One region of the Brevibacillus sp. 7WMA2 genome, then DNA from elsewhere that is predicted to be linked to it. Evidence: a T-box and tRNA genes for the amino acid it is inferred to sense, from the RefSeq annotation. Region 1 holds a T-box; the other holds one or more tRNA genes.
What was found. A T-box is a leader RNA that pairs with one kind of tRNA and senses whether it is charged. The one in region 1 lies ahead of argS (arginine--tRNA ligase), so its partner is inferred to be a tRNA-Arg.
Positions count from the first base shown of each region.

Region 1 (4,430 bases):
CAGCTCATAGCCAAGCTCCTGAAATGCCTGACGTATGCCAATGCCGCCAGCTTTTACGTTCAATGTGTCCTGTGAGGTTTCCACCAGTAATAAATCTACCCCACCTTCCATCAATGCTTTAGTCTGACAATAGTACGCATGAATTAATTGCTCAAATGTAACGCCCCCTGTTAACGAAAGGGTTTTCGTAGTGGGCCCCATAGAGCCTGCTACATAACGTGGCCACGACTCCGTGCTAAATTCATCTGCTACTTCTTTAGCAATACGTGCAGCCGCCAGATTAAGTTCATAATCTCGATCTGCTATGTCATACTCAGCCAAAACAACATCAGTTGCTCCAAATGTGTTTGTTTCCACAATGTCAGCACCTGCTTCAAAATAGGTAGCATGAATATGCCGGATGACATCTGGTCTTGTTACATTCAATAGTTCGTTGCAGCCTTCATATTCCTCACCGCCAAAATCGTCCGCTGTGAGATTAGCCTGCTGTAGCATCGTTCCCATTGCACCATCGAGTATCAATATTTTTCGTGCTAGCTGCTCTTGCAATGTTGGTTTGTTCATCCCCTATATCCCTCCGTAATCTCCATTAGACTTGGCAAATAAAAAAATCCCCTTCCTGCCTGAAAGCAAGAAGAGGATTACTAATGTTCGTTAAGTAGGAACTTACCCCCTCTTATCTTTCAAGGCAAACAGCCCTGCTGGAATTGGCACCTGATCTATCGGTTGCCGAGGCATCTTCGGGCCAGTCCCTCCGCCTCTCTAGATAAGAGAAATCATATTTAGTTAAATGTCCATATGACGTTTTGTTCGTCTTTTGAATACAGGTATCTTAACATTCAGATATTATTGGCGTCAATGGATTATCTGCCAATCTTTTATTTTTTTGTAGTCTGCTGCCCAAATTTTGCTTCCCTTAGGCATAAGCCCACACCAGATAGACAGATATGTATAGACTGTAGAATAACAAAGCGAAGGAGGAATTGCCAGATGAGTACATCGTTTTGCGGTAACTGGGGAGGCGGAAGTTTTAGCTTCATTCTAGTGTTGTTCATTCTGCTGGTAATCATAAGCTGCAGCTGCTGCGATAACTAGCAACCGTGTAGCGACACCTTCAAACATATAACCTTTAAGGAGGAATTCTTTCATGAGTACATCTTACTGCGGAAATTTCTTCGGTGATAATTTCAGCTTCATTTTAGTGCTGTTCATCCTACTGGTCATCATTTCTTGCGGCTGCTGCTAAAATATAAGAAGCTCTTTCACCGGCAAACCTGAATTCGATTACGCTCTTTTTTATCTGCGCCCACCTCTACATGATTCTACAATGTTTCATACCTCCATAAGGAAACCCAAAAACATTACTCAGGTTTGTACACTCACCAATATAGGAGAGGGGAAGGGGCAGGCACATGCCCCTTTCATCTCTTATCCATTCTTTCCTTCGCTTGTAGAAATAATGGCCCTCTGCTAGGATAAAAAGGAAGATAGATGGAGGGTTTTTTATGGAAAACAATCTAGCCTATTTACATACATCTGTGTTTCAGGCCTCATTGATTCCAGTAAAGGTACTAGAAGAGACGGACTTTGAAATCTACACTGTCGTAAAACATCATGAGAGTGAACAGCACTATTTGCATGACCAAATTCACCACCATGATCTTATGACAGGCGGTAATCATGAAACCTATGAATACTATCTTCCTTTATCAACCGGTCAAGCCATGGGTCTTTTATTTGGTAGGGAAGCATATCATTCCCTTACCAAATCTTATTTTGCACAATGGGATCAGCAAAATAAGAGCCACTGATAAACCTTGCTTGCTAGAATGTCTTTTGTTGGGTATACTAGACGCTATATAGCCATGTACTCGATGATGAGGAGAGTAATGATGGTTCGTGCTACTAGCGAGTCAGGATTGGTGGAAGCCTGATAGAACGTCCATGATGAAGCGCACCTCGGAGACGCAGCTTGAATCTTGTCTATTGACAATGTATAGAGCTTGCCGGGTTTGCCCGTTACAGCTATCAAGCAGGTTTTTTCCAATTACGATCATTTATTGGTCTAATTGAAAAGAACAAGAAGAGTGGTACCGCGGGAGTATGATAAAATAACCTCTCGTCTCTTTACGGATTGATTTTTACTGATATCTATCCAAAAGAGACGGGGGGTTTTTTTGCTGTTGTTGCTTTGAACATCGTATGCTGTGTCTAATCAAAGCGCTCTGTGCTTGTATACCTATGGTTATATTTATGTTGTATCCCACTTTTCCACGGAATGATTACATATTCCCTGAAAGTTTAGGTTGATTAAAAAGAAAGGATGAAATAAACATGAATTACAAACAACTAGTAGCTGAACAAATCTCTGCTGCTCTAACTGAAATGGGCGTAGAGGATTTTTCCTGCGAACGTGTCCTTGGCATGCTCGAAACTCCTCCTAACCCACAAATGGGTGATTTAGCCTTCCCTTGCTTCCAATTAGCTAAAGCTCTACGCAAAGCACCACCAATGATTGCAACGGAGCTAGCTTCTAAGATTTCTCTGCCTTTCTTACAGGATGTACAGGTGACAAATGCATATATCAATCTGTTTTATGATCAAACCAGCGTTATAACCGCTTGTATTAAAACGATTCTAGAGCAAGGGTCTGCATATGGCGCGACTACTGCTGGTGCTGGTAAAAAGGTACCAATCGACTTATCTTCTCCAAACATTGCTAAACCCTTCTCGATGGGGCATTTGCGCTCAACCGTTATCGGGAATGCACTTGCAAACATCATGGAAAAGCATGGCTATCAGCCAGTTCGCATCAATCACTTAGGGGACTGGGGTACACAATTTGGTAAACTGATTGTTGCCTATAAAAAATGGGGCGATGAAGATAAAGTAAAAGCTGAGCCTATTAAAGAATTGCTCAAGCTGTATGTACACTTCCATGAAGAAGTAGAAAACGATCCAACACTGGAAGATCAAGGCCGTGAATGGTTCAAGAAATTAGAGGACGGCGATCAAGAAGCCCAGCAATTATGGCAATGGTTCCGCGACGAATCCTTACAAGAATTTAAAAAGATCTATGAATTAATGGGTGTATCCTTTGACTCCTTCAATGGAGAAGCATTCTACAATAATCAAATGGATCGCGTTGTTGATTTATTAGAGGAAAAAGGATTGTTAACAGAATCCGAAGGCGCAATGGTTGTATCTCTGGATGAGTACGACATGCCTCCTTGCTTAATTAAAAAACGTGACGGTGCTACCCTTTACGCAACCCGCGACCTAGCTGCTGCTTTGTATCGCCATGAGCAATATGATTTTGGAAAAGCATTATATGTGGTTGGCGGAGAACAACGCCTGCATTTCCAACAGCTATTTAAAGTCTTGCTAAAAATGGGCTATGACTGGGCTAACAATATGCATCACATTCCATTTGGCATGATGTTAAAAGATGGTAAAAAAATGTCCACCCGCAAAGGGAAAGTCGTTCTGTTGGAAGAAGTATTGTCCCAAGCAATCGCAGACGTATTAAAAGTAATCCAAGACAAAAATCCTTCTCTTGCAAATAAAGAACAGGTTGCTCGCCAAGTTGGTGTAGGTGCCGTTATCTTCCATGACTTGAAAAATTATCGTTTAAACGATGTCAACTTTTCCTGGGAAGAAATGCTTACTTTTGAAGGGGAAACAGGGCCTTACGTTCAATACACTCATGCCCGCGCTTGCTCTCTATTGAAAAAAGGTGGGTACCAGCCAGGAGCTGTAACCGTAGTAGACAATGCTTTAGAGGGCCCAGAAGCATGGGCAGTCATTACTACTCTCTTGCAGTTCCCAAGCATTCTGGAAAAGGCTCGCGATCAATTCGATCCTTCGCAGATTGGAAAATACGTAATTGATCTGGCTCAAACCTTCAACAAATTCTACGCGCATGTCCGCATTGTCGCAGAGGATGAGCAAGTAAAACAAGCTCGCCTACAATTGGTTGCAGCAGTTATTGTTGTACTAAAAGAAGGACTCCGTCTATTGGGATTGGAAGCTCCTGAGGAAATGTAAGAAAAATAAGGGCCCCTAACACAATGGGCGCCCTTTTATTTTTGGTCAAAAATTCATCCAACTCAACTCATCCAAAAAAGGAGGGCTTCCCCTCCTCTTTTTAATCCTGCTTTACCAAAACGCCTCTCATCTATGTTCCTTTTACTCTTTTTCGTTTATTTTCGGTTCAATAGCTGGTTTTGGTGTCAAGAACCAAGCCTTTGCTAATTGCTCAATCAGTTTTTTCGGTAGGGAAACAGGCTCTATTTTTACAGTTCCAATAGGGTCAACACCACGATATAGCATTGCCTTATCATCATTAGGGTCTGACATTGTTTCTAAAATCAGCTCGTCGATTTTTCCAGCCACTTTCCATTCCATAATCATTAGCTCATATTCATCTG
Region 1 is NZ_CP048799.1:80,498-84,927, reverse strand. Features, by position in the region: gene metH (methionine synthase) at 1-564, opposite strand, end outside; SAM riboswitch class I at 674-773, opposite strand; gene GOP56_RS24275 (YjcZ family sporulation protein) at 799-1,095, shown strand; gene GOP56_RS00445 (YjcZ family sporulation protein) at 1,148-1,246, shown strand; gene GOP56_RS00440 (hypothetical protein) at 1,506-1,811, shown strand; T-box leader at 1,866-2,130, shown strand; gene argS (arginine--tRNA ligase) at 2,335-4,047, shown strand; gene GOP56_RS00430 (hypothetical protein) at 4,189-4,430, opposite strand, start outside.

Region 2 (4,430 bases), 2.1 Mb from region 1:
AATTGTTCTTCCATATTGATAGGCCTCCCTAGTATTTATCCACAAAGTTATCAACAGGTTGTGCACAAAACATTTGTTCGTGGAATTGTTTTATGGTTATTATGTAACAACAGCACTAGATCATACGGAGGCAGACGGGTTATTATACGTAAATAATTATGCATTGTGCAGAGGAAGCTTTACTCCCTTGGTTTGTTTTTGAATGTTCTGTACAATGTAAGGGGGACTGTACACCAAACAAACGGGGGTGATGGAAATTGAGTTCCATGATTATTGCTGTTGTTGTCATTGTCGGTATCATAGTTGGATGTTCGATTTGGGCCATAAATAAAGGATATTCTTACAAAAACAAAATAGACGATATAGATGAGTAAAAGAAAAAACACACCGCATGCAGGTGTGTTTTCCTTTTATAAGACGAGAAATTTTGTTAGATAGAAAAGATCACATAATAATTGCTATTACGTTAAAACAAAGACTTAATATCACCGGTATTAGGGTTTACGATATACCAGCCGTAGGTGTTAATATAACGATCTCCGCTCTGGAAGTTATTTACCACCTCTTGATAAATCTGGATAACATAATTTCCGCGTTCATCATCGTGATCGTAGGCAATCGTGAAATTCTCCGGTACCTCTTTCCCATATTTCTGGCGTACCAATTCTACAGCTTGATACTTAGAATAGGTTTTGCTTGTCGGGAGTTTACCGATGTAGACAGAGAGCGATTTCCCATCGTATACGATCGGTTTGCCAAGGTTTTCTGCTGCAAAACGAACAGGGACATATGCTGTATTTTTGTAAAGAAATCCTTGTGTTTGAACAGGTGGTGATTTAGGTACACCATCGAAGTAAAAAGTAATAGGCTTTTCCATATCTGGTTTGACAGCCATTTCTGAAGCGGCATAGGCGATAGAGGAGGATAATAGAGCCCCGATTCCAATGCCAATTGCTAACGATTTTACATTTAACTTACCCATACGTAAATAAGCCCCACTTATCTTTATTTTTGTTAATCACAGTATGACAAATGATGACAAAATCTGCAAAAGTCGTGGGTAATAGGAAATTGTATCTAACGATCATAAATAATAGGTAGAAATTTAGTATTTCGCCCTGTAAAACCTCGTATCATGTGAGATATTTCATTTCATCATAGGATTACTGGAGTGTCATCTCATTCTCAAGCACTACAGAGGCCAAAGAAAGCTGATAAAGAAAGCAAAACTGAGTAGAAAGAACCACTTGCTTAGTAGTAATTAGTTACAAGATGATTGCGCTTTCAGAAATACCTAGTCATCTAAAGGCATTTGTTGCTTGGACAAGGTTAGTGTTTATCGCAGAAGCATTACTACATAAAGAAACATCCATGACATTGTTAACCACCCTACACAAAATAGTACCTTCCGCATAAATATCACCAACTTTTAGAATAATCTGATAATATTATAGCAAAGGAATTATGTAATGGATATCATTTTTGAAGAATCAGCTAAAATTAGATGCAGCTTCATTTTTACACACATAAAAACCTCCGTAATAAACGGAGGCTTCGAGGTTTACCTAATATGGTACGCCCGATAGGAATCGAACCTACGCACGCGGTTCCGGAGACCGCTGCTCTATCCACTGAGCTACGGGCGCATATGTTTCAGACAACAAAGTTTATTATATACGAAAATGGAGCATAGGACAACTTTTTTACTGTATGATTAAAAAGAGCAACAAAGAAGAGTCTTTGCCGAGCCAATCTTGATATACTGTATGATAAGTGTGCCAATACAAGATACGTCTTGGCAGGAAAATTGCATGAACGCTATAATAGAGGAAGAGAGTAAGGAAGGGTGGAAAGAAGTTGTTGGAGCTATCGACAGCTTGATGGTTTCTGACGGGAGGAGGAATGCAATATGAATATGGGCTTAGGTTTGTATCAAGAACAGACGTTAAAGTTAGTGATGACGCCTGAATTGCGTCAAGCTATTACGATATTGCAGTTTTCGGCCATTGATCTGATGAATTATTTGCAGGAACAAGCGATCGAAAATCCAGTGATTGATCTTCAGGAAATTGCGGTTGCCCAAGAACCGTTGCCTGTAGATAAACGGGAAAAGAGCTTGGATTTTGATTGGAAGGAATTATTGAATAATCCGGGGCATAATGATTTTTCAGTCAACAGAGATGAAAGCGCCTACAATCCTCTAGATTATGTGAGTGATACACGAACCACCTTATTTTCTCATTTAGAAGAACAACTCGGTTATGTAAAAAGATTGACGCCAGTACAACGTCAGATTGCCCAATATATTATAGGAAATCTCGATGAGCGAGGTTATCTAGAAGTGCCTGTCACTGACATTAAGGAGCGGTTAGGAGTTGATTTGGAGGAGGTAGAGGATGTTCTTCGAGTGATTCAGCATTTAGACCCGGCTGGTGTAGCTGCGCGTTCGCTAGAAGAATGCTTGCTGTTACAACTAGAGCATGAGGGACAGGATGACGAACATATCGTAGAAGTCATTAAGCATCATCTAGTTGATCTGGCAAATAATCGTTTTGGAAAAATTGCTGAACAGCTTCATATAAGCGTAGGGGATGTACAACGGATTGCTGATTTGGTTCGTACGCTGAATCCGAGACCTGGAGTGGCTTATAGCAGCGCAGATATACGCTACATTGTGCCTGATGTTACAGTTGAAAAGGTAATGGGAGAGTATATTGTCATTGTCAACGATTCTTCGTTACCGCGATTGTCTATCAATCCCTTTTATGAACGAATGCTAAAAGAGAAAACCGAGAAGGATGAGGCTCGGCAATTTGTTCATGAAAAACTAAATGCAGCGGTGTGGCTTGCAAAAAGTCTAGAGCAAAGAAGAATGACCCTGTTGCGTGTAACACAGGCGATTGTTGACTTGCAGAATGACTTTTTTGAGAAAGGGATTCATTATTTAAAACCGATGACGCAAAAAGATATTGCAGAGCGAGTTCAATTGCATGAATCTACAATCAGTCGAGCTACCAGTAATAAATATGTACAAACTCCCCGCGGTGTTTTCGAATTAAAGTACTTCTTTACTTCGGCCCTGTCCACAGCAAGTGGAGAAGCGGCATCTTCAGAAAGCGTGAAGAAACGAATTAAAGCTTTCATTGACAAAGAAGATCGGAATAAACCATATTCGGATCAAAAGCTAGCGGAATTGCTGGAGAAAGAAGGGATTGAAATCTCCCGGCGTACCGTGGCTAAGTATCGAGAGGAAATGCTGATCTCATCGTCTGCTAAACGAAAACGCTTTTTGTAATGATAAAAAGAATGTAAAATAAGAGAAGATAAAGGAGCCAACCCGTTACCATGGCTAGCGAAGAAAGCAAAGGATTACAATCAGATCGTATTGAAATGATTTTATATGGTAGGCCCGGCTGTCACTTGTGTGATGATGTTGAGGAACATATCAGACGATTAGCTGAGGAATTTCCGATCACGTATAAAGTTGTCGACATTACTTTAGATATGCGATTAGAGGAAAAGTACATGTTTACGATTCCTGTAGTTGAGATTAACGGGCTAGAAGCTTTTGTATCTGTAGACTCGGTTGTTACCGAGGAGGAATTACGCCTATATTTGCAAGAAAAAATGGGTAAATGTGAATAAATTAAGATTTCTCTTTTGGCTTCTTGTCAGCTAGCAGAGTGTATGCTACATTAAGAGTAAGCATTCTGCTTATTTTTTTGAAAGCTGCGGGACATAATTTGTATGATGTGGGACGTTTGGAGTCCCGTTGAGACTGGAAAAGGATGAGTGTGGAATGCGTACTTTATTAAATATCCAAAACAAGCTTGTTCCCGACCTCGTACAAGTATTGCGTAAACGATACGATCTTATGCAGTCGATTCGTCATTTGCAGCCTGTCGGTCGCAGGGCGTTAGCACAGAATTTACAAACGACTGAGCGCATCCTCAGGTCAGAAGTAGAGCTCCTCAAAGATATGGGCTTAATTCACGTCAGCCCGATTGGTATGAGCTGTACGGAAGAGGGAATCCAGCTTTTAAAAGAGATGGATTCTATGGCAGATGAACTGTTCGGCTTTAACGACCTTGCTCTACAATTACAACACATCTTACATATTCCTAAAGTAATTGTGGTTGCTGGTGACGTGGACGTATCGGAATGGGGTAAAAAGGAATTGGGACGAGTAGGAGCCCGGATATTAAAACGAGTAGTTCAAGAAGGTGACGTGGTTGCTGTTACAGGTGGGTCCACGATTGTATCGGTAGCTGAGCATGTTACTCCTTCCTCGCATTTTCGTGATGTACAATTTGTGCCAGCGCGTGGTGGACTTGGGGAAAAGGTAGAAATGCAGGCTAATACGATTGCTTCTTCTCTTGCTGCAAAGTCAGGTGGAACCTATCATCTATTGCATGTGCCTGATCGTTTAA
Region 2 is NZ_CP048799.1:3,375,268-3,379,697, reverse strand. Features, by position in the region: gene GOP56_RS14115 (hypothetical protein) at 1-14, opposite strand, end outside; gene ytzI (YtzI protein) at 267-374, shown strand; gene GOP56_RS14105 (stalk domain-containing protein) at 467-982, opposite strand; tRNA gene GOP56_RS14100 (tRNA-Arg) at 1,572-1,646, opposite strand; gene rpoN (RNA polymerase factor sigma-54) at 1,910-3,295, shown strand; gene GOP56_RS14090 (glutaredoxin family protein) at 3,346-3,645, shown strand; gene GOP56_RS14085 (sugar-binding transcriptional regulator) at 3,800-4,430, shown strand, end outside.
Region 2: it has a tRNA-Arg gene. The T-box ahead of argS (arginine--tRNA ligase) is inferred to sense a tRNA for this amino acid. The anticodon was not compared.